Regions from separate parts of the Halomonas sp. NPDC076908 genome, predicted to be linked through region 1. Evidence: predicted binding sites of a transcription regulator. Region 1 holds the regulator's gene; the other holds the start of a gene.
What was found. Region 1 encodes FNR, which switches genes on or off when oxygen is low (the NO sensors DNR and NnrR bind a similar motif). Its sites were predicted from a motif close to TTGATNTANATCAA; they were not measured.
Positions count from the first base shown of each region.

Region 2: the regulator FNR is predicted to act here: its motif matches at 8,802-8,815, upstream of hemN (oxygen-independent coproporphyrinogen III oxidase).

Region 1 is NZ_JBNNIW010000015.1:35,613-51,163, reverse strand. Features, by position in the region: gene ccoN (cytochrome-c oxidase, cbb3-type subunit I) at 1-754, shown strand, start outside; gene ccoO (cytochrome-c oxidase, cbb3-type subunit II) at 773-1,381, shown strand; gene ACQKE4_RS10820 (cbb3-type cytochrome oxidase subunit 3) at 1,385-1,609, shown strand; gene ccoP (cytochrome-c oxidase, cbb3-type subunit III) at 1,606-2,535, shown strand; gene ccoG (cytochrome c oxidase accessory protein CcoG) at 2,745-4,184, shown strand; gene ACQKE4_RS10805 (FixH family protein) at 4,190-4,729, shown strand; gene ACQKE4_RS10800 (heavy metal translocating P-type ATPase) at 4,726-7,182, shown strand; gene ccoS (cbb3-type cytochrome oxidase assembly protein CcoS) at 7,179-7,400, shown strand; gene ACQKE4_RS10790 (sulfite exporter TauE/SafE family protein) at 7,397-8,092, shown strand; gene hemN (oxygen-independent coproporphyrinogen III oxidase) at 8,168-9,601, shown strand; gene fnr (fumarate/nitrate reduction transcriptional regulator Fnr) at 9,684-10,430, shown strand; gene ttcA (tRNA 2-thiocytidine(32) synthetase TtcA) at 10,423-11,358, opposite strand; gene ACQKE4_RS10770 (DNA polymerase III subunit epsilon) at 11,455-12,108, opposite strand; gene ACQKE4_RS10765 (DUF294 nucleotidyltransferase-like domain-containing protein) at 12,114-13,970, opposite strand; gene ACQKE4_RS10760 (DUF4212 domain-containing protein) at 14,642-14,902, shown strand; gene ACQKE4_RS10755 (sodium:solute symporter family protein) at 14,909-15,551, shown strand, end outside.
Region 2 is NZ_JBNNIW010000001.1:209,700-225,250, reverse strand. Features, by position in the region: gene ACQKE4_RS01005 (histidine kinase) at 1-1,182, opposite strand, end outside; gene ACQKE4_RS01000 (hypothetical protein) at 1,359-1,994, shown strand; gene ACQKE4_RS00995 (ribonucleotide reductase subunit alpha) at 2,068-2,460, shown strand; gene ACQKE4_RS00990 (SirB2 family protein) at 2,471-2,857, shown strand; gene ubiT (ubiquinone anaerobic biosynthesis accessory factor UbiT) at 2,997-3,494, shown strand; gene ACQKE4_RS00980 (globin domain-containing protein) at 3,564-4,736, opposite strand; gene ACQKE4_RS00975 (NnrS family protein) at 4,970-6,181, shown strand; gene ACQKE4_RS00970 (Rrf2 family transcriptional regulator) at 6,223-6,669, opposite strand; gene ACQKE4_RS00965 (U32 family peptidase) at 6,820-7,737, opposite strand; gene ubiU (ubiquinone anaerobic biosynthesis protein UbiU) at 7,747-8,742, opposite strand; gene hemN (oxygen-independent coproporphyrinogen III oxidase) at 8,987-10,372, shown strand; gene ACQKE4_RS00950 (nitrate reductase subunit alpha) at 10,548-14,330, shown strand; gene narH (nitrate reductase subunit beta) at 14,327-15,551, shown strand, end outside.

The sequences.
Region 1 (15,551 bases):
CTACTTTGTACCCAAGCAAGCTGAGCGCCCAATCTACTCTTACCGTTTATCGATTGTGCATTTCTGGGCACTCATCATGATTTACATGTGGGCTGGCCCACACCACCTGCACTACACTGCGCTGCCAAACTGGGCACAGTCGCTAGGGATGGTCATGTCCATCATTCTGCTGGCACCCTCCTGGGGCGGCATGATCAACGGCATGATGACCCTATCAGGCGCCTGGCATAAGCTGCGGACAGATCCCACGCTGCGCTTTTTGGTGGTCGCCCTTTCGTTCTACGGCATGTCCACTTTTGAAGGCCCGATGATGGCGATTAAGACCGTCAACGCGCTGTCGCACTACACCGACTGGACCATTGGTCACGTTCACTCCGGCGCCCTCGGCTGGGTAGCGATGATTACTATCGGCTCAATGTATCACCTGATCCCACGCGTATTCGGGCGCACTGAAATGCACTCGATCAACCTGATTGCCGTTCATTTCTGGCTAGCGACCATCGGTACCGTGCTCTACATCGCCTCCATGTGGGTTAACGGTATTTTGCAAGGCCTAATGTGGCGTGCCATCAACCCTGACGGCACGTTGATGTACACCTTTGTGGAATCCGTTGAAGCCAGTGCACCGGGCTACTTTGTACGCCTGATAGGTGGGCTTTTCTGGGTCACCGGCATGCTGATCATGGCGTACAACGTCTACATGACCGTCAAGCGTCGTGAGGCCATCAGCCATCTAGCGCCACAAGCTGCTTAAACGGGGAAGTTGAGACCAATGAAACACGAGATTGTCGAAAAGAACGTTGGCCTACTTGCCGTATTGATCCTGGTTGCGATCAGTTTCGGCGGCTTGGCTGAAGTCGTTCCGCTGTTCTTCCAAAAGGACACCACCGAGCCTGTTGAAGGCCTGCGTCCTCTGACTGCACTGGAATTAGAAGGCCGTGACATTTATCGCCGTGAAGGCTGCGTAGGCTGTCACTCGCAGATGATCCGCCCGTTCCGCGCTGAAACCGAGCGCTACGGTCACTACAATGTGGCTGGCGAGCAGGTCTATGAGCACAACTTCCTATGGGGCTCTAAGCGTACCGGGCCTGATTTGGCCCGCGTAGGCGGCCGCTACAGCGATGACTGGCACCGCGCTCACATGTACAACCCTCGTGATGTAGTGCCCGAGTCGATCATGCCAGCTTATCCGTGGCTGTTTGACAATACCCTCGATGGTAATGCCACACCCAGAAAAATGCGTGCGCTGCGCCAACTAGGCGTGCCATACACCGATGAAGATATCGCCAGCGCCACTGCAGATGTACGCGGCACCCAGGAAATCACCGCCTTGGTCGCCTATCTGCAGCAGCTCGGTACCGTCTTCGAGGGCACTCGTTAAGTTATGGATACGGGAACTTTTCGCGGTCTCATCACGCTGTTCTTGATTATCGCCATGATCGGTATTGCCCTATGGGCTTACTCTAAGCGACGCAAGGCAGACTTCGAAGAAGCGGCTAACCTGCCCTTTGCCGATGATGATGAGCAACCGACCAGTGACAAGCACGCTTCGCTTGAAAGCGACAGCGAAGCGGATTCCCGCAAAGACAGGGGAGATAAGAAGTTATGAATAATTTATGGGGTGACTCCCTATCAGGCTTCTGGAGCGCCTGGATCATCATCATCACGCTAGGTACAATCGCGCTGAGCGTTTGGATACTTCTTGCTAACCGCCGTACTGATAAAATACCTGACGCTGAAGGTAACGTAGAAACAACAGGCCATGCTGCAGACGGCATCGAAGAGTATGACAATCCGCTACCTCGGTGGTGGTTTCAGTTATTCATCTTGACGGTAGTGTTTGCCCTAGGCTATCTCGTCCTTTACCCAGGCCTAGGTAACTACGCGGGAGTGCTTGGCTGGACCCAAGAAGGCCAATGGGAAGAAGAAGTCGCCGATGCCCAAGAGCGTTTTACACCGATTTTTGCCCGCTACCAGGAAGTGCCTATTCCTGAGCTTGCAGAAGACCCAGAGGCGATGCTGGTAGCCGAGCGTATTTATCAAAACAACTGCGCGGTATGTCACGGCTCGAATGCCCAGGGCGGCTACGGTTTCCCCAACTTGACCGACAACGATTGGCTATATGGCGGTGAACCAGAAAACATTCTTACCTCTCTAAATAATGGCCGTAATGGCCTGATGCCTTCTTGGCAGCAGTTGGGTGCGAACAATATTGAAAATCTCACTCAGTACGTGTTGTCACTGTCTGAACTTGAACATGACGAAGCGCGTGCCGAACAGGGCGAAAGCACCTTTATGGCCGTGTGTGCTGCCTGTCACGGCCCAAGTGGGACGGGCAATACGGCTCTTGGCGCGCCTAACCTGACCAACGACATTTGGCTCTATCTGGCGCCAGGACAAGGTGTCGATGACTCAATTCGTCAGACCCTGCGTAACGGCCGCAATGGCCACATGCCTGCGCAAGCGGCGTATATCGGCGAAGAGCGTGTACACCTAGTGGCCGCCTATGTGTACAGCCTGCGGTTTGCAGACTGAGTGGCGTTGGCTAACGAGCAAACCTTGCTAGTTAGTGACTGACAACACCGTTAGTTAGCTGAAAGCACAGCAAGCTATAAGCGTTAAGTAAGGGTGCGGCCCCACACCGCACCCTTTCTTTATGCGCAACCCGATACAATATTGCCCATGCAGCCTGGGCTCATCCCTCAGATGCAGCCTCTCCTGCCTTTAGAGCCGGGAATATCGCCATGGAAAAGATACCAAGCCAAGACATCACGCCGAACCCGGTGGGGCACCACACGCCCTCCTCTGAAGCAGTGACTCAAGACATGTACGCCAAGCGGCGTCACATTTACGTGCGCGAAATTAAAGGTGCTTTTCAGAAACTACGGCGCAGCGCGAACTGGGCGCTAATGATGCTGTTTTTTCTCTTACCGTGGATCAACGTTGGGGATCGACCGCTCATTCTGTTTGATTTACCCAACCGTGAATTCCATATCTTTACCGCGACGTTTTATCCACAGGAGTTCATCCTGCTATCGTGGCTATTGATAATTTGCGCCTTTGGGCTGTTTTTTATTACCGTTTTTGCTGGCCGTGTTTGGTGTGGCTATACCTGCCCCCAAAGTGTTTGGACTTTTCTGTTTATTTGGCTTGAGCATCGTATTGAAGGCTCGCGCAACCGGCGAATTAAACTCGACGATCAGCCAATGACCGCCGATAAAGTCTGGCGCAAAGGCGCTAAACATGTCGCTTGGCTCATAATTGCCCTCGCCACTGGCATTACCTTTGTGGGCTATTTCACGCCGATTCGCGATTTGGTGGCGGAACTTCCTACCCTGGAAGCCCATGGCTGGTCCTATTTCTGGGTCGGCTTTTTCCTGGTGTTCACTTACCTGAACGCTGGCTGGCTGCGCGAACAGGTGTGCATCTACATGTGCCCCTATGCGCGCTTTCAGTCGGTTATGTTTGACCGCGATACGCTAATCGTTTCCTACGATGAGTCCCGCGGTGAGCCCCGCGGTCACCGCAGAAAAGATCTAAGTCACGCCGAAGCCCGCGAGGCAGGTTACGGGGACTGCGTCGACTGCGATCTATGCGTACAGGTCTGCCCTACCGGGATCGATATTCGCGATGGCCTGCAGCCTGAATGCATTAGCTGTGCCGCCTGCATCGACGCCTGCGACAGCGTGATGGATAAAATGGGCTACCCGCGCGGGTTAGTGCGTTACACCACCGAAAACGCATTAGAGGGCAAAAAGAGCCGCGTATTGCGCCCTCGCCTGCTAGGTTACTTCGCGGCCCTGTTAGTTATGGTGGGCACCTTTGCCTGGGCCATAAATGACCGTATGCCCCTTGGTTTTGAGGCTGAACGCGAACGCACGCAGCTCTATCAAATGACCCGCGATGGCCGTATTAGCAACGTCTATAGCTTAACGGTACGCAATCTGGATGATCAGGATCATACTTATCAGCTCAGCGTTGTCGGCCTAACAGGTTTAACCCTGGACCATGAAATCATTAACGTGCCAGCGGGCGAGTCACGCCTTCAAGTAGTGACCGTCACCGCTGACCCAGACGAACTTCAGCAGCCCAGTCACGCCATTGTGTTCTCATTACAGGCTGAGCAAGATGAGCGCATTCGCCTTGAGCGGGACACTCGCTTCTTAGGCGATATTAGGAGATAACAAGCATGTCACCCCCTTTATTACCCACTGAAAATAAGGTAACGCCTTGGTATAAGCAGTTTTGGCCATGGTTTTTAATCGGCCTGCTGTTTTCTTCGATTATCGTTAGCTCCACTTTTGCGGTGCTTTCAATTCGAACGGCCGATGGCATGGTTGTGCAGGAAGATTATTATGAGCACGGTAAGGCCATCAACATGGTGTTTGCCAAGCAGGAGCGCGCCCGTGAGTTAAACTTAAGCGCAGAGCTTCGGCTTGACCCGCTGACCAGCGACATTGTGATTGATTTAGCCGGTGATACGCACCCGGATACGCTCTATTTAGACTTTATCTTTCCCACTGAAGATGACCGCGACCAGTCCTTTGTGCTTGAACACGTCCGCGACGGCCGCTACATCACCCAGGGGCCAGATAATATGCGCTACCGTTGGTACATCCAGCTTCAGCCTGAGCGGCAAGAAGCCGACTGGCGCTTAGTGGGAGAAGCCACTTTCCCCGATGAAAATAGTGTTGCACTACTGCCAGGAGGGCGCCCAGACAGCGAATGAGCAACGCCGCTTCTGACTCCGCCTGCTATCACTGCGGTAATCCGGTACCCGCTGGGGCGCCCTGGACAATTACCCTGGATGAGCACACTCACCCGCTTTGCTGCCCAGGCTGCGAAGCGGTAGCCCATGCCATCGTCGACGGTGGTTTGGCGAGTTATTATCGCTACCGCACCGAGCTTCCAGAGCGTCCAGATGAACGCCAAGCCGCTAAAGCGGACACTTGGTCCGTGTTTGACGACCCAGGCTTACAGACACAGTTTGTTCATCCCGACGGCGATGCAGGCAACGTTAAAACCACCCTCGCCATTGAAGGCATTACCTGTGCTGCCTGTGCGTGGCTGATTGAACACCGTCTGAATGCCCTCCCAGGTATTACCTCAAGCGCGGTTAATTTAACCCATCACCGCTTGCGGATAAGCTGGAACCCACAGCAGCTAAAGCTCTCACAGCTGCTGGCTGAACTGGCGGCGATTGGTTACGACGCTCAGCCCTACGAGCCCGATCAAGCACAAACGCGCCTGCAGCATGAAGAGCGTATGAACGTGCGTCGGCTGATTATCGCCGCCGTCGGTATGATGCAAGTGATGATGTTCTCGATTCCTATCTATGTCGCCGGACCCGGCGAAATTAGCGAGGATTTCTATGCGCTGTTTCATTGGCTCTCGTTTGCGCTAGCCACCCCGGTGGTATTTTTCTCTGCCCAGCCGTTTTTCCGCAACGCCTTGCGTGACCTGCGTAATCGCGTACTGGGCATGGATGTGCCGGTGTCGCTGGCGATTGGCGGTGCCTACCTTGCCAGCAGCTATGCAGTGCTGTTTAACGTTGGCGAGGTCTATTTTGACTCGGTAGCAATGTTCACCTTCTTTTTGCTATTTGGCCGCTACGTAGAAGGCCGCGCCAGACGACGCAGCGGCCACAGCGGTAACGCTCTCAGCGGTGTATTGCCTATCTCTGCGACGCGCCTTGAAGACGACGGCAGCGAACGCATTCTGCCCGCCAGTGAACTCGCCCCAGGCGACCGCGTATTGATCAAGCCGGGCCACGGCGTACCCGCCGACGGCCTGATTGAAGAGGGCGAATCAAGTCTGGATGAGTCGATGCTCACCGGTGAATACCTGCCAGTGACGCGTCGCGTGGGCGACATGATTACCGGCGGCAGCCAAAATATGGAAAATCCGCTGGTGGTCCGGGTGACCCATGCTGGGCGAGATGCCCGGGTGGCAGGGATTGTCGATCTCACTGACCGTGCCTTTGCCACGCGACCGCGGCTTGCTCAAATGGCGGCCCGCATGGCGCACTTATTTGTACTTCGCTTACTCCTGGTGACTACCTGCGTGACCATTGCCTGGTGGTTTATCGACCCCTCGCGAATGCTCTGGGTGCTGCTTTCAGTGCTCGTGGTGACCTGCCCTTGCGCGTTAGCGTTGGCCACCCCTACCGCTTTAACCGCGGGTCACGGCCAACTGCGTAAACGCGGCGTGCTGATTACCCGCGCCGATGCCCTTGAGTCGCTTTCCAACGTCACCCGCATAATCTTTGATAAAACCGGCACCCTAACCCGTGGCGAAATGCACCTGACACAGACACAAACGCTGAGTGAGTTAACCACCGAACGTGCCCAAGCAATTGCTGCTGCTCTGGAAGCTCATTCAGAACACCCCATTGCCCGTGCCTTTCGCCCATTTAGGGATGCCACTTTGCAGGCGAAAGATATTCATAGCCACACTGGGCAAGGGTTAGAGGGCACGCTAAACGGCGCTCGTTGGAGGCTGGGTAAACCAGAATTTGCCAGTGAAGAAAACATTTCATCGCCTGCCAGGGGCCAGTGGCTACTGCTCAGTGAAGATGGCGCGCCCCGCGCATGGTTTGGATTACACGACGGTGTACGCGACGATGCCGCCGCGACGATTGCAGCGCTGCAAGCTAAAGGCTTAAACGTCGAGCTGCTGTCAGGCGACACTGCCGATGCGGTAGAGAGCCTGGCTGACCAGCTCAACATTACCACCTGGCATGCGGGCACCAGCCCGGAAGGCAAGTTGGCCCGGCTGCGCGAGCTTCAAGCCGCAGGTGAAACGGTGCTTATGATTGGCGACGGTATTAACGACGTGCCGGTGTTGGCCGGTGCCGACGTGGCAATTGCCATGAATGGCGCGACGGACCTGGCCCGTACTCGCGCCGATGCGGTACTGCTCAGCCCACGCTTAATGCGGATATTTGATGCCATTGAGATTTCCCGCGCCACCCGGCGTATCATGCGACAGAATATGATTTGGTCAGTGTGTTATAACTTTTCTGCACTGCCGCTGGCAGCGATGGGCTTGGTGCCGCCTTGGCTTGCCGCCATAGGCATGTCGCTCAGCTCATTGGTGGTGGTCGGCAATGCCCTACGCCTGTCACGCTGGCGTACCCAGGCACCTACATCGCTGAGCTCTCCACTCCCGGTGACCGCATGACGATTCTGTATCTGCTCATTCCGCTTTCACTTATTTTGCTGGGCCTCGCCGTCTGGGCATTTTTCTGGGCGGTTAAAAATGATCAGTTCGATGACCTCGAAGGCCCCGCACACCATATTCTGTTTGATGAAGATGAGAATGATCTGAGCGCTGAACAGCGCCGCCAGCGTCAGCAGGCTGCTAACAACAGTTCCGATGGCCAAGAGCCCCCACCATGAACCCAACCGGCCTTGACCTGCCGCCGCTACTGGCGGCATTTGTATTTGGCTTGATGGGGGGCGCGCACTGCATTGGTATGTGTGGTGGTATTATGAGCGCGCTCACCTTTGCAGTACCTCCCAGCATGCGTCATCCAGCGCGCATGGGCGGCCTGCTATTGAGCTATAACGCAGGGCGTATTATTAGCTATATGAGCGCAGGCGCGCTGGTTGCCCTGTTAGGCACACTAATTTCACTTTCCGCCAACGCAAGGTTGTTGCTTCAGGTATTTGCCGCGTTAATGCTGATCCTAATGGCGCTGTATATCGCCAACTGGTGGAAAGGGTTACTTAAAGTCGAAGCCGTGGGGCGGCGACTTTGGCGCTTTATTGAGCCCATGGGGCGGCGGTTAATGCCCGTTGTGCATCTTCCTCAAGCGTTTGCGTTAGGCGCACTATGGGGTTGGCTACCCTGTGGGCTGGTGTACTCCATGCTGGCCTGGAGCTTAGCAATTGCCGACCCTTTTCAGGGCGCTCTACTGATGGGCGCTTTCGGGCTTGGCACCCTGCCCGCCCTGTTAGCCACCGGCCTTGCCGCGCGCCAGCTAAGTCATTTAATTCGCCACCCGGCAACACGTAGCGTGGCAGCGTTAACGATTATTGCCTTTGCGCTTTGGCAGCTCTGGATGCTCACGGCACATACTTTTCATTAGTATGACATGGCTCAACATTTACCCTTTTGCTACGGGCTAGGCTAGCGGCAGTCCCTAACGCTGGAGCGCCTCTCAATGACCGTTCATGCCCTTGCTGCTTCACCTTGTGCACCCTCTAGTGTGGCAGAGCCCACGCAACCGGTGTGGGATGAAGCCTTGGTGCGCCGTTACGATACCAGCGGCCCACGCTATACCTCTTACCCCACGGCGCTATCATTCAATGAGCAGTTTACCCCTGGCGACCTAACTCAGGCCTTAGAGCGCAGCAACGCGGGCAAACGCGCGCTCTCGCTTTATGTCCATGTCCCATTCTGCCGTAAAATTTGCTTTTATTGCGCCTGCAACAAGATTGCCACCAAAAATACCGCCTTGGCGGAGCCCTACCTGAGCCGACTAGACCGCGAAATGGTGCTTACCGCTCGCCACCTTGATACCTCGCGGCCGGTCGAGCAGTTACACTGGGGCGGCGGTACGCCGACATTTCTAAGCTTGAATCAGATGGGCGATCTGATTGACCGTTTGCATGCCCGGTTTGGACTTTCTGAGTCTCCCGAGCGCGATTATGCGATTGAAATAGACCCTCGCGAAGCAGACGTTTTTACCCTGCGCCATCTTCAATCGCTGGGGTTTAATCGTATTAGCCTGGGGGTTCAGGATTTAAGCCCGCTGGTCCAGAAAGCCATTAACCGTATTCAGCCCCGAGTACTGACTGAAACGTTGATGGAGGAAGCCCACCGACTCGGGTTTCGCTCGCTTAACCTCGATTTGATTTACGGCTTACCCTTTCAAACCGAGAAGAGCTTTGCAGACACCTTACGCCAAGTCATTGAACTCAACCCGGCTCGCCTTTCGGTGTTTAACTACGCTCATATGCCCGAGCGCTTCCCCCCACAGCGGCGCATTAGTGAGGACGATTTACCGGGTGGCGAGGAGAAGCTGGCAATTCTGCGCACTACCATTGAGATGCTCACAGCAGCAGGCTACGTGCATATCGGTATGGATCATTTTGCCCGCCCGGATGACAGCCTGGCCGTTGCTCAGCACGAGGGCTCACTGCAACGCAATTTCCAGGGCTACTCAAGCCATGCCCAGTGCGACTTAATCGGCCTTGGCGTATCAGCTATCTCACGGGTTGGCGATGTCTATGCGCAGAACCCAAGCGACCTTGCCCGCTATGAGGCGGCACTGGATCAAGGCCAGTTAGCCACTGTAAAGGGGCTGCGCTTAACCGAAGACGACTTGATTCGTCGGGACGTTATTGAGCGACTGATGTGCGATATGCGCATCGACCTGGCCGCCGTCAGTGAACGCTGGAATATTGATGCACCGCGTTACTTTGCGGCTGCCCTTGAGCGTCTGCAGAGCGCCGAGAAAGATGGCCTGTTAACCCGAAGTGGCGACCAGCTTAGCGCAACGCCCATAGGGCGGCTGCTCATTCGCCATTTAGCCATGGCGTTCGATGCCCATCTACCTGGGCAAACAGGGCAGCGCTACTCTAAGATTGTTTAATCAACTTGTCGCTAGGGTGCGAAAGCTCCCATACTAGTTGCGGTCCGTATAATATCAGCGTAACTAACGCAAGGAGCAAAGCATGTTGGAACCTATGAGCCATCGCCGCTCGCTACCGCACGAAGCTCGCTGCCAAACCTGCAGTCTGAGTTCACTTTGCCTGCCGCTTGCCCTTGAGCTGGACGATATGGGCCAGTTCGATGCTATTATTCGACGACGCTCACCGCTGAAAAAAGGTGAGCCACTGTTTCGGCAAGGCGACACCTTCACCAGCGTTTACGCCGTTCGTTCGGGCAGCTTGAAACAGATGACCGCCGAAGGTAACGGCAGCGAGCAGCTAACCAACTTCTATCTACCCAGTGAACTGGTGGGGCTAGATGGTATCGATGAAGAGCAGTACCCCGGTAGCGTGATCGCCCTGGAGACAACCACCGTCTGCGAGATCCCGTTTGATCGCTTGGATTTACTCTCGGAAGAGCTCCCCGAACTGCGCGGACAGCTGTATCGCAGTATGAGCAAGGAGTTACGTGATGATCGCCGCATGATGCGCCTGCTATCGCGCAAAACCGCCGACCAGCGCCTGGCCACCTTTTTGATCACGCTGTCGGATCGCTTTCGCCACCGGGGCTACTCGCCTTATAGCTTTCGACTCTCCATGCCCAGAGCCGACATCGGTAATTACCTTGGCTTAGCTGTGGAAACGGTCAGCCGTATTTTAAGCCGCTTCCAGCAGCAGAGCGTGGTGGCGGTTTCAGGTAGAGAGGTCAATATTCTCGATATGCCGCGTTTAATCACCCTCGCCGAAGAAGAAGAGCAAACGGTTAGCTGATATTAAAGGCGTTAATGCGCCCAGCTAACAGCTCAGCCTGCTTCGTTTCCAAGCCTGCAAAATCAAACAGGCTGCGATCCGCCAACTGCGAAGGTGCAATATTAGTGACGGCTTTAAACATGCTTTCCAAACGGCCAGGGAATTTCTTGTCCCATTCGGCGAGCATCTCCTTCACTACCTGACGCTGCATATTAGGTTGTGAACCGCATAAGTTGCAGGGAATGATCGGAAACTGCATCAGCCGCGAAAACTCTGCAATATCTGACTCTTTACAGTACGCCAGTGGCCGAATGACGATGTTTTTACCATCATCGGATAAAAGCTTGGGGGGCATGGCTTTCAAGCTACCACCAAAGAACATATTCAAAAAAAGTGTTTCAAGAATATCTTCCCGGTGATGGCCCAAGGCTATCTTATTGGCGCCAATCTCTTCGGCAAAACCATATAGCGAGCCGCGCCGCAGGCGTGAACAAAGCGCGCAGGTGGTTTTGCCTTCTGGGGTTTTCTCCTTCACTACCGAGTAGGTATCACGCTCGACAATGTGATACTCCACGCCCTGCTTATCCAGATACGCTGGCAGCACATGCTCTGGGAATCCCGGCTGCTTTTGATCCAAGTTGACGGCTACCAGCGAAAAATTGACCGGCGCATTGCGCTGCAAATTGCGCAAAATCTCCAGCATGGTATAGCTGTCCTTGCCACCGGAAAGGCACACCATCACCCGATCACCTTCGTTAATCATCTGGTAATCAATAATCGCGTTGCCCACTTCTCGGCGCAGGCGCTTCTGTAGCTTATTAAACTCACGCTTCTGCTTGGCATCAGCCTGCTCTGATAGATCTTGGACAGTATCAACGGGGGCTGCCTCAACAGGATCCAAGCCAGTAGCATCAAAATGAGCGGGGTCGAAATGATCAAGAGATTGCATGATATAAGCACTGCCGATGAAATGGTGAAAAGCGCTAGAAAGGCATAATTGGGCACCATTCTAGCAATACTCTTCGCCTGACCCAAACTCTCCCCGCTAATCTGTTTCCGCCATAATGCGTTGTAGGCGCATATACAGCAGCGCGCTGGCCGTCGCTGCACCCAACACACTTTGCATGCCGACCCTAGGCACTTGCCAGCACGCCAACGCCTTTGCAAAGGTACTGGGGAGCTCAACCTGTGGGTGTGAACGACGTAGTTGGCGCTGATGCAGTTTAGCGACATCGACCTGAGCATTGGGCAATGCAAAGTCTAGTGTTGCTCTTAACACTACATTTAAGGTGCTAATCCGTTTATCTAATTGCCAGCCAATAATCGGACGATTCCCAATAAACTCGACGAGGGCGCTCAAGCTCTCACTGCTGGGCGGCACTATATCGCCTGCCTGGTACAGCAATTGATGACGGCGCAGCGTTGCGCTTTCGATATGCTCCGGCGTGCCCAGTGTCATCACAAAAGCATGACTGGTACGTACCTGCTGTTGGCTCAATACCACTGCAGCCAAGCTAATCAGCGGAGACGACGAGGTGGGCGTTACATAACAGGCAATGGCCACAAGCTCATCTCCCATGTATGGCTGAAATAGCCAAGCATAGGGCGAGTCAGCGCAGCGCCGACGGTCGCTTTCGCGGCGTAGCAACGTGCGCAGTGAACCGCTAAAGAGCGTCACGTGTCGATCTAACAGCCGCATTCCGCTCACGAATACTCCAAGTGGTAACGGTGAGAAAGCCGTTGTTTAAAGTCTTTTACTATATGTAGCGCTTCACGCAAAAGGTCACGCTCAAGCGAAGAGAGTGTTTGCACTACAACGCGGTTAGCACGGTTGCTCTTTTGAGAATTCGATTCTTGAGCATCGACTTGAGCACTGATAGGCATATCCAACGCACTTAGCTGTTGTTTAAGACGCAGCTCAGAAAACAGTGCTAACGCTTCACCCAGGTCATCGGCAAAGCGTCGATCCAAACGGCCATCGGCGGCCAGTGCGTCTAATCGGTCAAGCGTTGAGGTGGCCTTAATACGCCGCTCAAGCGCCATGGTGCGCACGCCATGAACGATGGGGAAAATACCGCCTTTTTTAATATCAATACCGTGCTGTGGTTTCTTCAACGACCCAAATAGCGTCAGCGGCGTTGAGAAGCGTAGCGCTGTACGAGCAAAGTATGAGAGCAGCAGTTCATCTCCAGAGCAGCGTTCAAATAGCTCGTTACGCACGCTTTCAAGTAAGCTGGGGTTGCCCGCCACAGCGTGGGCATCAAGCATAATCGCTAATTTCATTAAGCTGTCGCCGTCACGCTCATGCGCCCACTTGGCAATATTGGCTTTCCACTGGGATACCGTGGCTACCCACTCGGGGTTCGATACCATGATGTTGCCAGGGCATGGCGGGTAGCCTAGCTGAATCAGCGTTTCGGTCAGCGTTTGCATGTGATTAGCAAGGTCAGGCCACTGCGTCCCATCGGCCAGTATCAAGCCGTTGTCCTGGTCAGTTTTTAGAATCTGCTCGCCGCGCCCTTCGCTGCCCATCACCATCAGGCAGCTCTGCTCGCGATAGCCCTGCGCGATAGTAAATTCCCACGCTTTACTCATGATGCGGCCATTGAGCGCCGCGAGCAGATCCATGGCAAAGCGCAGCTTAACACCCTGGGCCATTAGCGCCTTCACCAGTTCCGGGGTGCGCTGACTGGCCGCCGAGAGCGCCTCCAAACTCTTCGCCTGTTCAACCTGTAAGCTCACCACATAGCTACGGCTGGAGAAGTAGCTGAGTACATCGGTAAGCTCTACAACACCCTTAAGAACATCTTTCTCTAACACGACGACCCGCGTCACTTTATGGCGCGTCATGCGTACCAATACTTCAAACAGGTACTGATCTGGCTCGACCGTCACCAGATTAAAGTGGGCAACCTTATCCACCGGTGAGGAAACCACACAGCCGCCCAACACCAGCCCATTGAGAAGATCGGTTTTAGTGACCATGCCAAGCTGGCCCTGGGTCTCTACCAGCAGGCTATCGGCGTGACTCTCGTTAAGCTGCTTCACAGCACTGGAAATATTGGTCGAAGCCGCCATCAGTAATGGTTCGCGCATGCACTCGCTCACCTTGGCCAGCATAAAGCCCGCCATGGTGATGCCACCCTCAGCACGCTTTTCCGTCAGCAGGCGTGCTTTGTGGGTCAGTGATTGGCGAAAAAAATTGCTGAAATCAGGGTAGTGGCGGCAAAGCTGCTGAAACAGCGCTTTAGGCATTAGGTAACAAAGGCACTCCTGCTCTGCTTTAAAGCGATAGCGGCTTTTACCATTAAGAATACTGATCGCCCCAAACACATCCCCCGCCGTATAGTGCCCGATGCGCGCACTGGAAGAGGGTAGCGTGGGGTCTATTTCAGCTACTTCGCCTTTATGAATCAGAAAAACAAACTCGCCCGCTTGCCCGGTCTCGAGAATAATTTCGTCACGATCAAAGTAAGCAAGGTCAATGCCACGACGTATATGGTCGCGCCCTTCATCGTCAAGAAGCGTAAACGGCAGCTGGGACAGATCCACATCGACCATGGTACATAACCTCATTCAACTAAAGGCGAGCTAGAAAAAATTAGAGAAAATAAATAAACACGGCGACCTGTATCATTCGCCCTACCCCAACGCTTCAAAAACTGTTATCACTTATTATGTGAAGGTGATGGTACGGGTATAAAGGATTCACTTCCCAAGTGGCAAGTAGAACCTTGTTATACCTTTAGCTATCACGCTAACGTCGAAGCGACGTTTGATACGCTACTAAAGTATTGAGTCTAGCTAACCCAGATTAACTTAAAAAATAAACGCTCTATTTAAAGTAGCAAATAATGCGCTTTATTTACCCACTAGACTATCGTCCCATACCTACACCAATATCGCCTAATGTCGCTTAAAAAGCACCCAAAAGTGCTTATTTTCAACCACATGCAACTCTACCTTTACTCACAATGTGTTTATTGATACCAAAGTCTGGGATTTATTTTTTGGTGTTTATTGCCCAGTATTAACAATGAGTCATGCGGGGTAATCGCAAGTCACTAACTAACTCGAGATTTTGTCTCTAATAACAAGGTGACAAACCGACACAAAGTTGATTCATCACCTCTCGGTTCGAGTGGTTTCTGACGTGCGATTACCCTAATGGATCACACGCTATTCCTAGTGAACTTTCCAAACCTTAAAAATCACAAGTGGAGAGAAACACAATGGCAGACGACAATCTTAATGCTGCTGAATACTGGAAAGCTAACGTCCGTTTAATTTTCGGATGCCTGGTTGTTTGGGCGTTCGTTTCTTATGGATGCGCTATCCTTTTCCGTCCGCTGCTAGCGGGCATTCCAATTGGTGGTACTGACCTGGGCTTCTGGTTTGCACAACAGGGTTCTATTCTGACTTTCATTGTTCTGATCTTCTTCTACGCCTGGAAGATGAACAAGCTCGATGAAAAATTTGGCCTTGGGGAGTAAGCCAGCATGAGCCAGTTTGCAATTAACTTACTGTTCGTCGGTGCCTCCTTTGCCTTATATATAGGCATAGCGATCTGGGCGCGCGCCGGCTCGACAAAAGACTTCTACGTCGCAGGCGGCGGTGTTCACCCGATCACCAACGGTATGGCTACTGCGGCGGATTGGATGTCAGCAGCATCGTTTATCTCGATGGCGGGGTTGCTAGCGTCAGGAGGATATGCCAACTCTACCTTCCTCATGGGCTGGACCGGCGGCTTCGTTATCCTCGCGATGCTGTTGGCACCTTACCTACGTAAGTTCGGCAAGTTCACCGTGCCAGACTTTATCGGTGACCGCTTCTACAGCAACACTGCTCGCTTCGTCGCGATCGTGTGCTTGATTATTGCATCCGTTACTTATGTTATCGGTCAGATGACCGGTGCAGGCGTTGCCTTCTCACGCTTTTTGGAAGTTAGCAACACCTGGGGTATCTGGCTGGCGGCATTGATCGTCTTCCTGTACGCGGTTTTCGGCGGTATGAAAGGCATTACCTACACGCAGGTGGCGCAGTACATCGTACTGATCGTGGCTTACACCATTCCTGCGGTATTTATTGCTTTCCAGTTGACGGGCAACCCCATCCCCATGTTCGGCATGTTCAGCACACATA
Region 2 (15,551 bases), on a different contig from region 1:
GTAGACCGCCGTGGCCAGCTGATCAGCAAGAATGCTGAGGAGCCTGCGGGTGTTATCGTTAAGCCGCTCGCGGGGGTACCACACTTCCAGGGTTCCCAGCAGGGTGTCACCGACACTAATAGGTAATAACAAACATTGCGATTGATCGCTAGCGACCAAGTCCAGAGGGAGAGGGTCGATCAAACAGGCATGGCACGCTTGGTCTCGACAATACTCAGGCCGAGTGCGCGAGTGGGTTTCCAGTACCGGCATTTCCTGTTGGTCAAAGGGGTCGTTAAGCGATAAGCGTATCGGCCCGATATTCAACAGTTTTTCCAGTTCGCGCAGCATAGGCGCTGCGCTGGAGCAGAGATCGTTTCCACCGCCATAGAGCGAACGGCTGGCATCGTGCATCACCCGCATGGCTTGGTTGCTGCGCTCAAGCTCCTGTTTCTTGCGTGATACTTTGTCTTCCAGCGCGGCGTAGCTGGATGCCAGTTCAGCGGACATATTGTTGAAGGTGTCGCCTAGCAAGGCCAGCTCGTCGCTGCCACGAATCTGCGAACGCGGCTTAAAGTTACGCTGAGATGCTTCCCGGGCAAGTACCATAAGTTGGCGTAATGGCAGCACAAGGTTGTGGCGAACATCGTAGAGCGCTATGAATACCACAATAGCGATCAGCACTAGGAAGAGTACTTGCATCATGCCTAGCAGTCTTACCTTCGCCTCGGTGCTCTGCTCTAGGTAGGTCACCAGGATTTCGATGTCATTGACCATCGCCACGATCATCGTTTCTAGCCTATCTAGGTCACGTGCGGCGGCGGTTGGGTTCTGCAGAGCTGGGCGTAGCGTGTGTTGCCAGTAGGATTGGATTTCTTCCAACTGGTGGCGGCTCTCGTGGTGTTGATCGGCAGGAATACTTTGCTGGAGAGTAGTACCCTGCAAGCGCTGGTCGAAGCGCACCAAAATTGCTTCTAGCTGAGTCTCATGTGTCTCTTCGGGTTCATAGTACGCGCGCTGCAACGCTCCCATGATCTGGTAGGCGTTCATGCGTAACGAGCCAGCGACATTAATGGCCGCAGAATCCCCATGGGTACTGTTAGACATGCCCATGGTTAGAGTGATGCTAATAAGTGCCATACCACTGATAGCTAGCAGTGATGCAATGATGCGAGCAACCAGGGAGCGTTGAAGTAATTTCATGACGGTTCCAGTAGCACATAAGAGGTAAGAAAGTGAGGCATTAACTGGATCTCGATACGGGGGCTATTACTTTGGGGTTAGCCCGTCTACCTCCGATGCTTTTTGACCTAAACCCGGCATTTACCGACAATTCTGGCATGTCTTCTGATGTCTTCATACCCTCGCCGGGAAACACCATGCCTCCACCTATACCGCCTCCGACGCTGGAGACATCAAAAGAGCCAGTCAATGGCTATCAGGTGCTGGTAGCCATGCTATTGATGCCGCTGGCCAGCGCCTTAGCGGTAGCCAGCTGGACACTCTACGCGCTGCTCTCGATTCACCCTATCTATGTATTGTTGCCGGTGGGGAGTGGTGCTCTGTTGGCATGGCCTGCATGGCGCCTAGCGCGGCGAAATAATACCTGCAGCTTGATGCAGTGGCTGCTGTTGGGGCTCGCGCTAGCACTTGGCTGGTTTGGGGTGGCTAATCAGCCAGGGGAGTTTCTGCTGGTGGGAGGAGGGCTAGGGTTGGGGGGGGCTGTCATTGCCACCGGTATCGCCCACGCCAAAGGCTGGATGCCTGGCTGCCTAAAGTGCCTACTGGTAGGGCTCTTCCTTGCTCTGATGGCAGGCGTGGGGTTTTCTTTGCATATGGAGCCTTTGGTCGTTCAAGCCTATGGTTGGCGGGCAGCGCCATTGAGCCTGCTTATTCCACTCACCATGGTAATGCTGCTGTTATGGCTTTTCGTGGAGGCGCCTGCGGCCTCGACAGCAATGCGTGGCGATACCCAAAAATTCTCTGGCCGCAAAACGGCTCGCTCGCCAGATTAAAGATACATAGCAACGACGCATATTTCATAACGTCTCTCACCTATTAACAACCGTAACCATAAGGCCCTTTCCCATGACGATAGCGACATTTACCGATCTACTGCAGGAAGCTCGTCAACAAGCTAAGCCCCAGCGGCTGCTGTTTGTGTTCGTCCGCGCTGAACTGCCCGATTTTCCTGATGATGAGCAACGTCGTCGTTTTGAAAAGGGAGAGGGCGGCGTGCTGATCCCCGTCGTCTGTGTGGACAAGTCGACCGATGACCTGAGCAGTATGGCAGCGTTGGTCGAGGAGTCTGATCGTACCGGCTTCGAATGGGATCTGGTGTTTGCTGCTGCCATGGACGACCCGGCGGATGGCGCTGAGATTGAACGTCAGCTTCAGCGTATGGCGGAGTCGCTGCAAATGGGCAATATCACCTCGTTCATCGCTTTCGATCGTCATGGCGATGCCGTGAACGTTGGCTGAGGGCGTTACCGTGGAACACTATTTTGTCATTAAGCATCTGCATATGATGGCCGCTGCGTTGAGCATCACGCTCTTCATGGTGCGCGCCTGGTGGTCGGTGCGGGAAAGCCCGCAACTCAAAGCCCGTTGGGTCAAGGTATTGCCTCACCTCATCGATACGGCTCTGTTGGGCCTAGGGGTGACGTTAATGATGCTGCTCTCCGTATGGCCCTGGCAGCTTCCCTGGCTGGGAGCCAAATTGCTGGCATTACTGGCGTATATCGGTATTGGCAATATTGCCATTAAACGCGGGAAGACGCCCCAGGCGCGTGGTATTGCCGCCGTGGTGGCTATCTGTTTATTCGCCTATATGGTGGGGGCCGCCATTCGCCACAGCCCTCTTTCCTGGCTAGCTTGAGTCGGGCTGGTACATCGCAATGGCCATGAGTGAGGTTATGTCGTCTCTACTGACACATATCAGCTCGCAGCGTCATGGCAGTGCTTAGTATAGACCCCATGGCGTTTGCCATTGTTGCTTTTACTTAGGAGTGCGTACTGTGTCATTGCTACCGTTTGTTGTTCCCCCGGCGTCTGCGTTGCTGCCTCTACCGGTAAACCTTGAGCATTTGATTCGTCTTCTTGATCCGAAGGTGCCTTTCATTATTAAGCAGCGTGTAATCGCGCCTTTACTCAACCGTACGTTTGCTGAGCCTCTGCAAGAGGGCGAGTTTGATGTTCTGGAAGGGCGGCGTATTACCCTCGCCATCGGGGATTTAGGGGTGACGCTAAGCCTGACGCTTAAAGCCCAGCGCTTGGTAGTATGCCGTGAGCAGGGCGAGGCAACCATTCGTGGAGGATGGCGCGAGTTTTTGTGCCTTGCTACTCGCCGCGAAGACCCCGATAGCCTGTTTTTCCAGCGTCGTTTAGTCATAGAAGGGGACACGGAGCTGGGGTTAACGCTTAAAAACCTGCTGGATGGCCGTGAGGAAAGTTTTGCGCAAGGTCGTTTAGGTGAAGTGCTGATGGGGCTAGAGCGGATGTCGCGCAGTGGGTGATTTCACCCTCCCCAGCTTCCAGGAATTTATTAGGCGGCGTCGGTATGCGTTACTGAGGCCGCCTATTTATCAAGCGGCGTCGAGCGGTCGCGAGGGGCCGAAGTGCTCAAAGTGTCGGCGGTCTGCGCCGATACCTAGCTCAGCCAAAGCATTGTTGATAGCCGTCATGAACCCCTGGGGACCGACAAAATAGCAGCGAGCCATAGGGCCAGGCAGGTAGTCAGCTAATAAGGAGCGGTCGATACGCCCAGTATGATCGGCGCAGTTTCCCCGTTCATGAATGCTGACAGCTTGAAAACGTTGGGGATAGGCAGCCTTCAAGGTTTTAAGCTCGTCATTAAAAGCGTGATGATCGGCATCTAAGGCAGCGTGTAAATAGACTACCTGTCGTCCAAGGGCCAAAGCATGCCGCGCTATGGGGAGAAGTGGCGTTTGACCGACTCCCCCGCTGGCAAACAGCAGCGGTTCGTCACCCTCTACCAGCGTCAAATCACCTGCGGGGGGAAGCAGCTCTATGCTATCGCCTGGTTGCAGGACGTCGTGAAAATGACGACTGACTAGCCCTTCTGCTTCGCGTTTGATTGAGATGCGATAGCTCCGACCATTGGGGGTATCCGATAGGCTGTAATGCCGATAGGCCGGTTCGCCATTAATGGTTAGGCGTACGCCGATATATTGGCCAGGCTCATGGTCAGCCACCGTGTCGCCATCCTCGGGTGCCAGAATAAAAGAGCGAATCAAGACACTCTCCTGCTGGGTGCTGGCAATCTTGAAGCGTCGGGTGCCCCGCCAACCGCCAGGACGCTGCTCAAACTCACGGTAGCGCTGGTCTTCAAGGTCGATGAGTAGTGCAGCAAGCTCGTTATAAAGCGCGCCCCACGCACCGGCGATTTCTGGTGTTATGGCATCGCCAAGAACATCGCCAATCGCCGCTAGCAAGCACTCCCCTACGATGGGGTACTGTTCAGGAAGTATTCCCAAAGAGACATGCTTGCTGACCACAACAGCCAGTGTGGCGCGTGCTTGGGCAGGGTTGCTGCGTAGTTTTATATAGGCCAACACGGCGCTGGCCAGAGCGCGAGGCTGTCCACCGCTTTGCTGATGCGCCTCATTGAAGAGTGGTTTTACGTCGGGATAGCGGTTAAACATCAACGGGTAAAAATGCTGCGTAATGGCGTCTAGATGTTCAGCAACGACGGGGGCCGTTGCGTCGATCAGTTTTTCTTGGTCATGTGTTAGCACGGATAATACCTCTGGGCTTTAAGATGCTTTATAAATGCATCTTAAAGCCCAGAGGGTATAAATACCAATCTTAAAGCGGGTTTTATTATTGGAAGGACCCTTGAGGTGACGACGGTTATTGATGGGCGGCTAGCTGCTTAAAACTATAAGATGCATTTTTGATACTTGTCATGGTTTTTGATGGTTGCGAGGCGCACAATCATATTTCCAAGCAAATTAGTCGGGATTATGCCATGCCAACGATCACCTCATCCCCACCTGCCTTCAAGCTTAAGCATCTGCCATTGATGCGTCTGGCTTTTCGGCCTTTCTTCCTACTGGCTGCGTTGTTTAGCGTGGTAGCCCTGTTGGTGTGGTTGGGTTTCTGGCACGGCAATATTCTGCTGCGCCCCTACGGCGGCCTGATTTTTTGGCATCAGCATGAAATGCTGTTCGGTTTTGCAGCGGCAGTGGTAGCGGGATTTTTACTAACGGCTGTGCGCAACTGGACCGGATTGCCGAGCTTAAGCGGCGGGCCACTGCTGGCGCTAGTCGTGTTATGGCTATTAGGTCGGCTACTAATGGCCTTTCCCATGGCGTTGCCGGGCTGGCTGCTACTGATGGTCGACCTAGCGTTTCTGCCGGTGGTTGCTATCGTCATGGCGAAATTGGTAATTACCGCGAAGCGGTGGCGCAATTTGATCTTCATCCCGGTGCTTGCACTGTTTGCGATGGCTAATCTGGCGATGCATCTGGGGTTGAAGAACGGCGATGCCGAGTTGATTCGCCAAGCGGCCTATTTAGCCGTGCTGTTGATCACACTGATGATGACAGTGGTTGGCGGGCGCGTGATTGCTATGTTTACTGCGAACCGTTTAGGGCGCACCAAGCCAGAGCCTATTCCCTTACTCGAAGGTGTTACGCTGGCGAGTACGGTGAGCGTCGTATTACTGCAGCTGGCTATCATGCTGGGTATTGCCGTACCTACGATGTTAATGGGTGGGGCGATGGTCTTAGCGGCATTGGCCAACACTCTTCGCATGGCACGCTGGGGTGGGCTGCACAGCTGGCGCGAACCATTGCTATGGGGATTGCACGGCAGCTATGCCTTCATCCCCTTAGGCTTCGTAATGTGGGTATTAGCACTGATGGGGCTAATGCGCACTGAGCTTGCGGTTCATGCGCTGAGTATCGGGGGGATGGGTGTCATGATGTTAGCCATGATGGCCAGGGTTTCTTTAGGCCATACCGGTCGGCCAATACGCACCTTACCGGGTATCGGTATGGCGCTGGGATTAATGTTAATAGCCGCCTTGCTGCGCGCACCCGTATTGGCGCTATTTCCCCAGATAACCCACTGGATCTACACGCTAAGTATCATCCTCTGGTGCTTGGCCTACGTCATATTTTTAGTGCACTACACGTTGCCGTTGATGCAGGCGCGAGTCGACGGGCAGGAGGGCTAATTTTTGAAGGTCTAAGCACTTAAGGACTAAGCACTTAAGGGCTAAACACTGAGGGTAGGAATACGCATGAGGCGCGCCAGCTGAGGTTGTTGATTGCCCAATAGGTCAGCCAATGTGTAGTGATCAAGTACGTCTAGAAATGCCGACAACGCATCCTTAAGAATCGATTGAAGTCGACATGCCGGGGTAATGATGCAGGCGTTATCGCTATGAAAACACTCAACTAACGCCATGTCATGCTCCATCTCCCGCACCAGCTCGCCTAGCGCGATTGTTGCGGGGTCACGTGTCAGCAGTAAGCCGCCGTTCTTGCCGCGAATAGCCGTTACGTACTGTTTTTGGCTTAGTTCCTGAACGATTTTCATCAAATGATTGCGTGAAATATCAAACGTTTCGGCAATCTCATGAATGGTAGAGCGCTCCTCTCCCTTGGCAGCAAGAAAGATCAATACGCGTATCGAATAATCAGTGAATCGGGTGAGATGCATGGAGTTTACGTTGCTCCGAGGGTAATCCAGCTATAAGTCATCCAGCTATAAAAAGTATATTGTATGAATGTTCAGTAGGTTGCAATGATAGCGGGATTAAACGGTGATGGCCCTGCCGCAAAGCAGGGCCATCAAAACTAATTTGTTGCGTTAGTGAGCCACGCTGCGGGTATTGTCCATGCCTGGACGCCCGTACCAATAGCCGTCGCAGACCTCGGCATCAACCAGGGATAATGGATCGGGTGTAGGCAGCTGGCCTTGGCGGGCTTGGTTAAAGGCGCTGACCACTTCAGCCATGCCTTCTGCTCGGGGGCTGAGACGCACCACCGATACCCCCATTTCGGCCATGACCGGAAGCTCATGACGAAGGTCCTGGCAGGCGCTTGAGAGAGTTTGAATGCCGTTCAGGTTGAAAACGTTGCGGGACTCTTGCGAACGCAGCACCAAGCCTTCGGGGTACTGCTGGCAAACAAACTGACAGCGGTCTTTGGGTTTCTGGTGGCGTCGCGCGGTAAAGCAGCGCGATGACCAGGCTAAAGGTAAGTGACCGTAGGCAAACACTTCGCAGGGTTGGCTTACTCCTGCCTGATGGCAGTCGGCGATCAGTTGAGTCAGGTCATCCCGGGACATTTCCACCGGTGCCTGCCAACGCTGCATCCCAGCCCGCTTCATAACGCCCAAGGTGGCCGGGTTGTAAAGATTGAGTGCGGCGCCGGCGATGAACGGTAGCCCGGCATTCGAAAGGCGTTGTAGGGCGCTTTGATCGTTAGCCTCAACAATGAAGTCGCCGTTTTCACAGAGCTTGCGCAAATCGCGCAGATCGGCCTCGGACTCAATCAAGGTTTGGCTGGCGAGCACCACCTGTTTGCCTGCCTGAGTGAGTTCGCGGCCAATGCCTAGCCAGTCGTCAAGTTTCATGTCGCGGCGTCGCGAGCAGACCGTTTCTCCCAGGGTGATAATCTCTACCGGCCAATCGGCCGCCTCACGGTAGAAGTCGGCGTAGCACTCCCGAGTCCAGTAGAAGAGTACCGGACCCAGCGACAGTTGCAGGGCAGTGGGGGGCGTCATGGCAAACTCCTATTTCCAGCGACGCTCGTAGGCGCCCAGCGTAGTAGTGGCGCCTTCGGAAAGCTCAGCAAGACCGGCCATCCAAGCATGCTCTGGATGAAAGCGCCCTGGCGCGTCTTCGAGGCGGTCCAGCGCCTGGCGCCAAATGCCTGCGACCTTCGACACATAAGCGGGGCTGCGCTGTCGTCCTTCAATTTTTACCGCACTAATACCCAGTTCACGCAATTCTGGTAGTAGTGCCAGGGTATTGAGGCTGGTGGGCTCCTCAATGGCGTGATAGGTCTCGCCGGTTACCTCAAATCGCCCCTTACACAGAGTTGGGTAGCCAGCGCGTTCACCTTCGGCGTAGCGATCAATCAGGACGTTGTTAAGACGCGACTCTAGACCTTGAGGCGTTTCTTCCCAGCGGACATGAGCCGCTGGCGAGCAGACGCCACGTGTATTGGGTGACTCGCTGGTGAGGTAAGAAGATAGATAGCAGCGCCCTTCGGCCATGATGCACAGGCTACCAAAGGCAAACACTTCGAGTTCCACCGGCGTCTGCTTGGCCAGGTCGCGTACTTGAGTAATCGATAACACCCGAGGCAGTACGGCGCGCTTGATGCCAAAGTGCTCATGATAGAAGCGCAGTGCTTCATGGCTGGTCGCCGACCCCTGAACAGATAGGTGTCGTGCCACGTCAGGATGGTGCTGAGTGGCGTAATCCAACAGCCCCATATCGGCGAGGATCAAAGCATCCACGCCCAGATCGACAGCCTGATCCACAGCGCGGGTCCACTGGTGCCAGCCATCGGGTTGGGGGTAGGTGTTAATCGCGCAAAATACTCGTTTGCCGTGCTTATGGGCGTAATCGACACCCTCACGGGCGCGTTTGTCGGTGAAGTTAAGCCCAGCAAACTGGCGAGCGTTCGTGGCATTTTGAAAACCGAAGTAGACAGCATCGGCCCCCTCATCTACCGCACGCTTCAGGGCGGGCAAGTTGCCAGCAGGGCACACAAGCTCCATTGCGAAGACTCCTTAAGTTGAAAACCCGAGCATTTTAGTCACCTATTTATTGCCGCCCTTTGACTCAGATCATTATGGGGAGGTTTTCAAGGCGTAGTGAACAAAGCAGAGGCGTCACGATGGATGCAGGGTGTTTTTTAAAACGTATACTTTATGAATATTAACCAGCGCTTGCTGCGCTCACTTTTAGAGATCTTTTTCAAAAACCTTGTTCAAAGCCCCTTTTCAGAGACCTTTCCCGATTATGCGAAATGAACCGTTGTTCAACCGCCCCCTGGTCGAAAAATATGACCGTCCGGGACCCCGCTACACCTCTTATCCTACCGCTCCGCAGTTTCAGGCGGCGTTTGCTGAGGATGACTATCGAAGTGCTGCCGAGCGCAGTAACCAGGCCAGTGAACCAAAGCCACTGTCGGTTTACGTGCATATCCCGTTCTGTAAAAGTCTTTGCTATTACTGTGCCTGCAACAAAATCATTACCCACAACACCGAGCGGGCGGCTGAGTATCTCCAGTGGCTGAAACAGGAGATTCGCGTTCAGGGGGCGCTGTTCGATAGCACCCGGCGGATGACTCAATTGCACCTTGGCGGTGGCACCCCGACCTACCTGAGCAACCCCCAGCTAGGCGAGTTAATGGCAGCGTTAGACGAGGCCTTTCATTTTGCGGCGCCTGCAGAGCGCGAATTCTCGTTAGAGGTCGACCCGCGCACCGTGACCCCTGAGCAGGTGTATGAACTGTACGCACTGGGATTTAATCGTTTGAGCTTCGGCGTACAGGATTTTGATCACGACGTGCAGCAAGCGGTCAATCGCGACCAGAGCGAAGAGCAGGTGGTATCTCTGGTGAAAGCAGCCCGTGACGCCGGGTTTGAATCGGTCAGTGTGGATTTAATCTATGGCCTGCCGCTGCAGACGGTAGCGAGTTTCGATACCACGCTGACCAAGATTATTGATCTGCAACCGGACCGCATTGCTGCTTACAGCTATGCCCATCTACCTGAGCTGTTCAAGGCTCAGCGATTGATTCGCCCCGAGGATATGCCGCCGCCAGAACGAAAGCTGGAACTGCTGGAGTTAACGATCAATCGCCTGACCGGCGCGGGTTACGTCTACATTGGCATGGATCACTTCGCCTTGCCGGATGACGAGCTGAGCCTAGCCCGTGAAAACGGCACGCTGCAGCGCAACTTCCAGGGCTACTCCACCCACGCCGACTGCGACATGATCGGATTGGGTATTACTTCCATCGGCAAGGTGGGCGACACCTACAGTCAGAACGTCAAGGAGACGGCCCAGTACCAGCACCGCCTGGACGAAGGGCGCCTGCCCGTCTTTCGTGGCTACCGGCTTAGCGACGATGATCGCCTGCGACGCGATGTCATCAATACACTGATGTGTCATGGGCGTCTTGAGTTCGCCGCTATCGAGGCTCGCCATGGCATCGAGTTTGGTAGCTACTTTGCCAAGGCATTGAAAGACCTGGAAGAGATGGCCGATGACGGCCTGATCGCTCTGCGTGAAGAAGAAATCGAAGTGTTGCCTTCGGGCCGGTTGATGATTCGCAACCTGGCCATGGCGTTTGATGCCTACCTAACGCCGAAGGAAAATCGCTACTCGCGAACCGTATGATTTCTAAGGCTGCCCCTCATCTATTCCTAAACATTTGCTGCTCTATCACCTTGGGGGTAGATGGGGTGTATATGGAGGTAATCACGCAGTAATTCTGATGTCGATCGCGCAGACTCCTCTTCATGGAACCCGCCTGACGGGTAATGCAAATTTCCGAGGAGCCTGGAGATCGACCATGAGTCACTTCATAGATCGGCTGAATTTCTTCCGCAAGGCCCGCGAGCCCTTCGCCAACGAACACGGCGAACTGCGCAGCGAATCCCGCCAATGGGAAGATAGTTATCGTGCCCGCTGGCAGCACGACAAAGTGGTCCGCAGCACCCACGGTGTGAACTGCACCGGTTCGTGTAGCTGGAAAATCTACGTCAAAAACGGTCTGGTGACCTGGGAGACCCAGCAGACTGACTACCCCCGTACCCGTCCCGACCTGCCTAACCATGAGCCGCGTGGCTGCCCCCGCGGTGCCAGCTACTCCTGGTATCTGTACAGCGCTAACCGCCTCAAGTATCCATTAGTGCGCAAGCCGCTGCTGGCGCTATGGCGCGAAGCGCTCAAGGCTAACCCAGACCCGGTAGATGCCTGGGCATCTATTGTCGAAGACCCCGCCAAGACCAAACAGTACAAGCGTGCTCGCGGCATGGGCGGCTTCGTTCGCGGTAACTGGGACGAGCTCAACGAGCTGGTCGCGGCTTCGAACGTTTACACCGCCAAACAGTACGGCCCCGATCGGATTATCGGCTTCTCGCCGATTCCTGCCATGTCGATGGTCAGCTACGCCGCGGGTAGCCGCTACCTCTCGCTGATTGGCGGTGTCTGCATGAGCTTCTACGACTGGTACTGCGATTTGCCGCCGGCGTCACCGATGACCTGGGGCGAGCAGACCGACGTACCTGAGTCCGCTGACTGGTACAACTCCGGCTACATTATTGCCTGGGGCTCCAACGTGCCCCAGACGCGTACCCCGGATGCCCACTTCTTTACCGAAGTACGTTACAAAGGCACCAAAACGGTCTCGATTACCCCGGACTACGCCGAGGTCTCCAAACTCACCGACGAGTGGCTCTCTGCTAAGCAGGGCACCGATGCCGCCCTGGCAATGGCCATGGGCCACGTGATCCTCAAAGAGTTCCACCTCGATAATCCCAGTGCCTACTTCACCGACTACGTGCGCCGCTATACCGATATGCCGTTCCTGGTGGAATTAGAAGCGCGTGAAGACGGCAGCTTCGCACCGGGTCGCCAATTGCGGGCCAGCGACTTTGATGCCGCCCTGGGTCAGGAAAACAATCCCGAGTGGAAAACTGTCGCCTGGGACGAAACCCGCGACCAGCTGGTGGTACCACGCGGTTCCATCGGTTTCCGCTGGGGCGAAACCGGCGACGAAGTGGGCAAATGGAACCTGGAATCGCTGGACGCCGCAGGCACTGAAATAAAGCCGTTGCTCAGTTTGGCCAACCACCACGATAGCGTCGCGCGCGTGGCGTTCCCTTACTTCGGTGGCATCGAGCACGAGCACTTTGAGCATGTCAAAGGGGCTGGTGTTGGCGCCGCCGATGACCTTCTGTTCCATAACTTGCCCGCCAAGCGCTTGAAGAGAGCCGATGGCAGCGACATGCTTGCGGTCACCGTTTTTGATCTGATGTGTGCCAACTACGGCATCGACCGTGGCTTTGTCGGCGACGGCGAAGATGATGGTGCGACCTCATTTGATCAGGTTCGCCCTTATACCCCTGCATGGCAGGAGAAAATCACCGGCGTTTCGGCTGAGCAGTGCACCCGTATTGCTCGTGAGTTCGCCGACAACGCCCATAAAACTAACGGGCGTAGCATGATCATCGTCGGTGCCGGTATGAACCACTGGTACCACATGGATATGAACTACCGCGGCCTGATTAACATGCTGGTCATGTGCGGCTGTATCGGCCAGAGCGGTGGTGGCTGGGCGCACTATGTGGGTCAGGAAAAGCTACGCCCGCAAACCGGCTGGACCCCGTTGGCCTTCGGCCTCGACTGGCAGCGTCCGCCGCGCCATATGAACTCTACCTCGTTCTTCTACAACCACTCCTCCCAGTGGCGCTACGAGAAGCTGGAGATCAAGGAGATCCTTTCGCCGCTGGCCAAGGCTGAGGATTATCCTGGTAGCCTGATCGACTTTAACGTGCGCGCTGAGCGCATGGGCTGGCTGCCGTCAGCACCTCAACTGGGCACTAACCCACTGCGCCTGGCCAAAAAAGCCGAAGCCGCGGGCATGTCCACCGCTGACTACGCGGTGCAGCAACTTAAAAGTGGTGAGCTGGCCTTTGCCGCGGAAGATCCGGACAACGCCCAGAACTTCCCGCGCAACATGTTCATCTGGCGCTCGAACTTACTGGGCAGTTCCGGTAAAGGTCACGAGTACATGCTCAAGTACCTGCTGGGGACCCGCCATGGCATCCAGGGCAAAGACCTGGGTGACTTCGGTGGCCAGAAACCCGAAGAAGTGAAATGGCACGAAGAGGCGCCGGAAGGCAAACTCGACCTGCTGGTGACCCTCGACTTCCGCATGTCCACCACCTGTCTCTACTCGGATATCGTGCTGCCTACGGCCACCTGGTACGAGAAGGACGACCTCAACACTTCCGACATGCATCCGTTCATTCACCCACTGACCGCGGCCACCGACCCAGCCTGGGAATCGCGCAGCGACTGGGATATTTACAAGGGGATTGCTAAGGCGTTCTCCAAGGTATGCGTAGGGCACCTGGGCGAAGAGACCGACTTGGTCACCCTGCCCATGCAGCACGACTCCCCGGGTGAACTGGCCCAACCGCAAGTACTGGATTGGAAAAAAGGCGAGTGCGCGCCGATTCCCGGTAAAACCATGCCTTCGCTGATCGAGGTCAAGCGTAACTACCCCGAGACCTACGAACGCTTCACCTCTGTTGGACCGTTGCTGGAAAGTATTGGCAACGGCGGCAAGGGTATTGCCTGGAACACCGATGCTGAAGTCGAGCTGCTGGGTAAGCTCAACCATCGCAAGCTGGACGGCCCGCATAAAGGGCGCCCACTGATCGACAGCGCTATTGATGCCGCCGAGATGATTCTGACCCTGGCTCCGGAAACCAACGGCGCCGTGGCAGTAAAAGCGTGGGAAGCGCTTTCCAAAATTACCGGGCGCGACCACACCCACTTGGCGACGCCTAAGCAGGAGGAGAAGATCCGCTTCCGCGATGTGGTCGCCCAGCCACGCAAGATCATCTCTAGCCCCACGTGGTCGGGTCTTGAGGATGAGCACGTCTCTTACAACGCTGGCTATACCAACGTTCATGAGCTAATTCCATGGCGCACGGTGAGCGGCCGCCAGCAGTTCTATCAGGATCACGCCTGGATGCGAGCTTTCGGTGAAAGTCTGCTGGTCTATCGCCCGCCCATCGATACCAAAGCGGCCAAAGGCTTCACGCTACCTGCCGACAACGGCTTCAAGAGCAAGGCGCTGAACTTCCTCACGCCACACCAGAAGTGGGGGATTCACTCCACTTACTCGGACAACCTGCTGATGCTGACGCTTAACCGCGGCGGCCCGGTGGTATGGCTGTCCGAGGCTGACGCTGCCTCGATTGATATCGAGGACAACGACTGGATCGAGGTTTACAACGCCAACGGCTCGATTGCTGCGCGGGCGGTGGTTAGCCAGCGCGTCAAAGATGGCATGGTGATGATGTACCACGCCCAAGAGCGCCAGGTGAACGTACCCGGCTCTGAGATTACCGGCACCCGGGGTGGCATCCACAACTCGGTTACCCGAGTTTGCCCCAAGCCTACCCATATGATCGGTGGCTACGCGCAGCTCTCTTACAGTTTTAATTACTACGGCACCGTCGGCTCAAATCGCGATGAGTTCGTGTTAGTGCGCAAGATGAAACACGTTGACTGGCTGGATGGTGAAGGCAATGACAGCGTTCAGGAGGCCGTGAAATGAAAATTCGTTCCCAGGTAGGCATGGTTCTCAATCTTGATAAGTGTATTGGTTGCCACACCTGTTCGGTGACCTGCAAAAATGTCTGGACCAGTCGCGAAGGTATGGAGTACGCCTGGTTCAACAATGTCGAGACCAAACCCGGTATCGGCTACCCCAAAGAGTGGGAGAATCAGGCTAAATGGAAAGGCGGCTGGATGCGCCGTACAGATGGTCGGATTGAACCGCGCATTGGGGGTAAGTGGCGGGTATTGGCGAACATCTTCGCCAACCCCGACCTGCCTGAAATGGACGACTACTACGAGCCGTTCACGTTCGACTACCAGCACCTGCACTCCGCCAAGATCGGCGAGCATCAGCCGGTGGCCCGCCCCCGTTCACTGATTTCCGGCGAACGCATGAAGAAGATCGAGTGGGGCCCCAACTGGGAGGAGATCCTAGGTACTGAGTTCGCCAAACGGCGTAAAGATGCCAACTTCGACAAGGTGCAGGCGGATATTTACGGCCAGTTCGAAAACACCTTCATGATGTATCTGCCGCGCCTGTGCGAGCACTGCTTGAACCCCACCTGCGTGGCCTCGTGCCCCAGCGGTGCGATCTACAAGCGGGAAGAGGACGGTATCGTTCTGATCGACCAGGACAAGTGTCGTGGCTGGCGGATGTGTATCTCTGGCTGCCCCTACAAGAAAATCTACTACAACTGGAAAACCGGTAAGTCTGAGAAGTGCATTTTCTGTTACCCGCGTATTGAGGCCGGCCAGCCGACCATCTGCTCAGAGACCTGTGTAGGTCGCATTCGTTACCTCGGTGTGTTGCTTTACGACGCCGACCGTATTGAGGAAGTAGCAAGCTCGCCGGACGAGCGCGACCTCTATCACCGCCAGTGCGACATCTTCCTCGATCCGCATGACCCGGAAGTGATTGCCCAGGCGAAAAAAGATGGCATTCAGGACAACGTTATCAAAGCGGCTCAGGCATCGCCCGTCTACAAAATGGCCATCGATTGGGGCTTGGCGCTGCCGCTGCACCCTGAATACCGCACGCTGCCGATGGTGTGGTACGTGCCGCCGCTGTCACCGATTCAGTCCGCCGCCGAGGCGGGGCATGTCGAGTTCGATGGCATCCTGCCCAAGATCGAATCGCTGCGTATCCCTGTGAAGTACCTAGCTAATTTATTGACTGCAGGCGAAGAGGCGCCCGTTGTGTTGGCACTAAAGCGCTTAA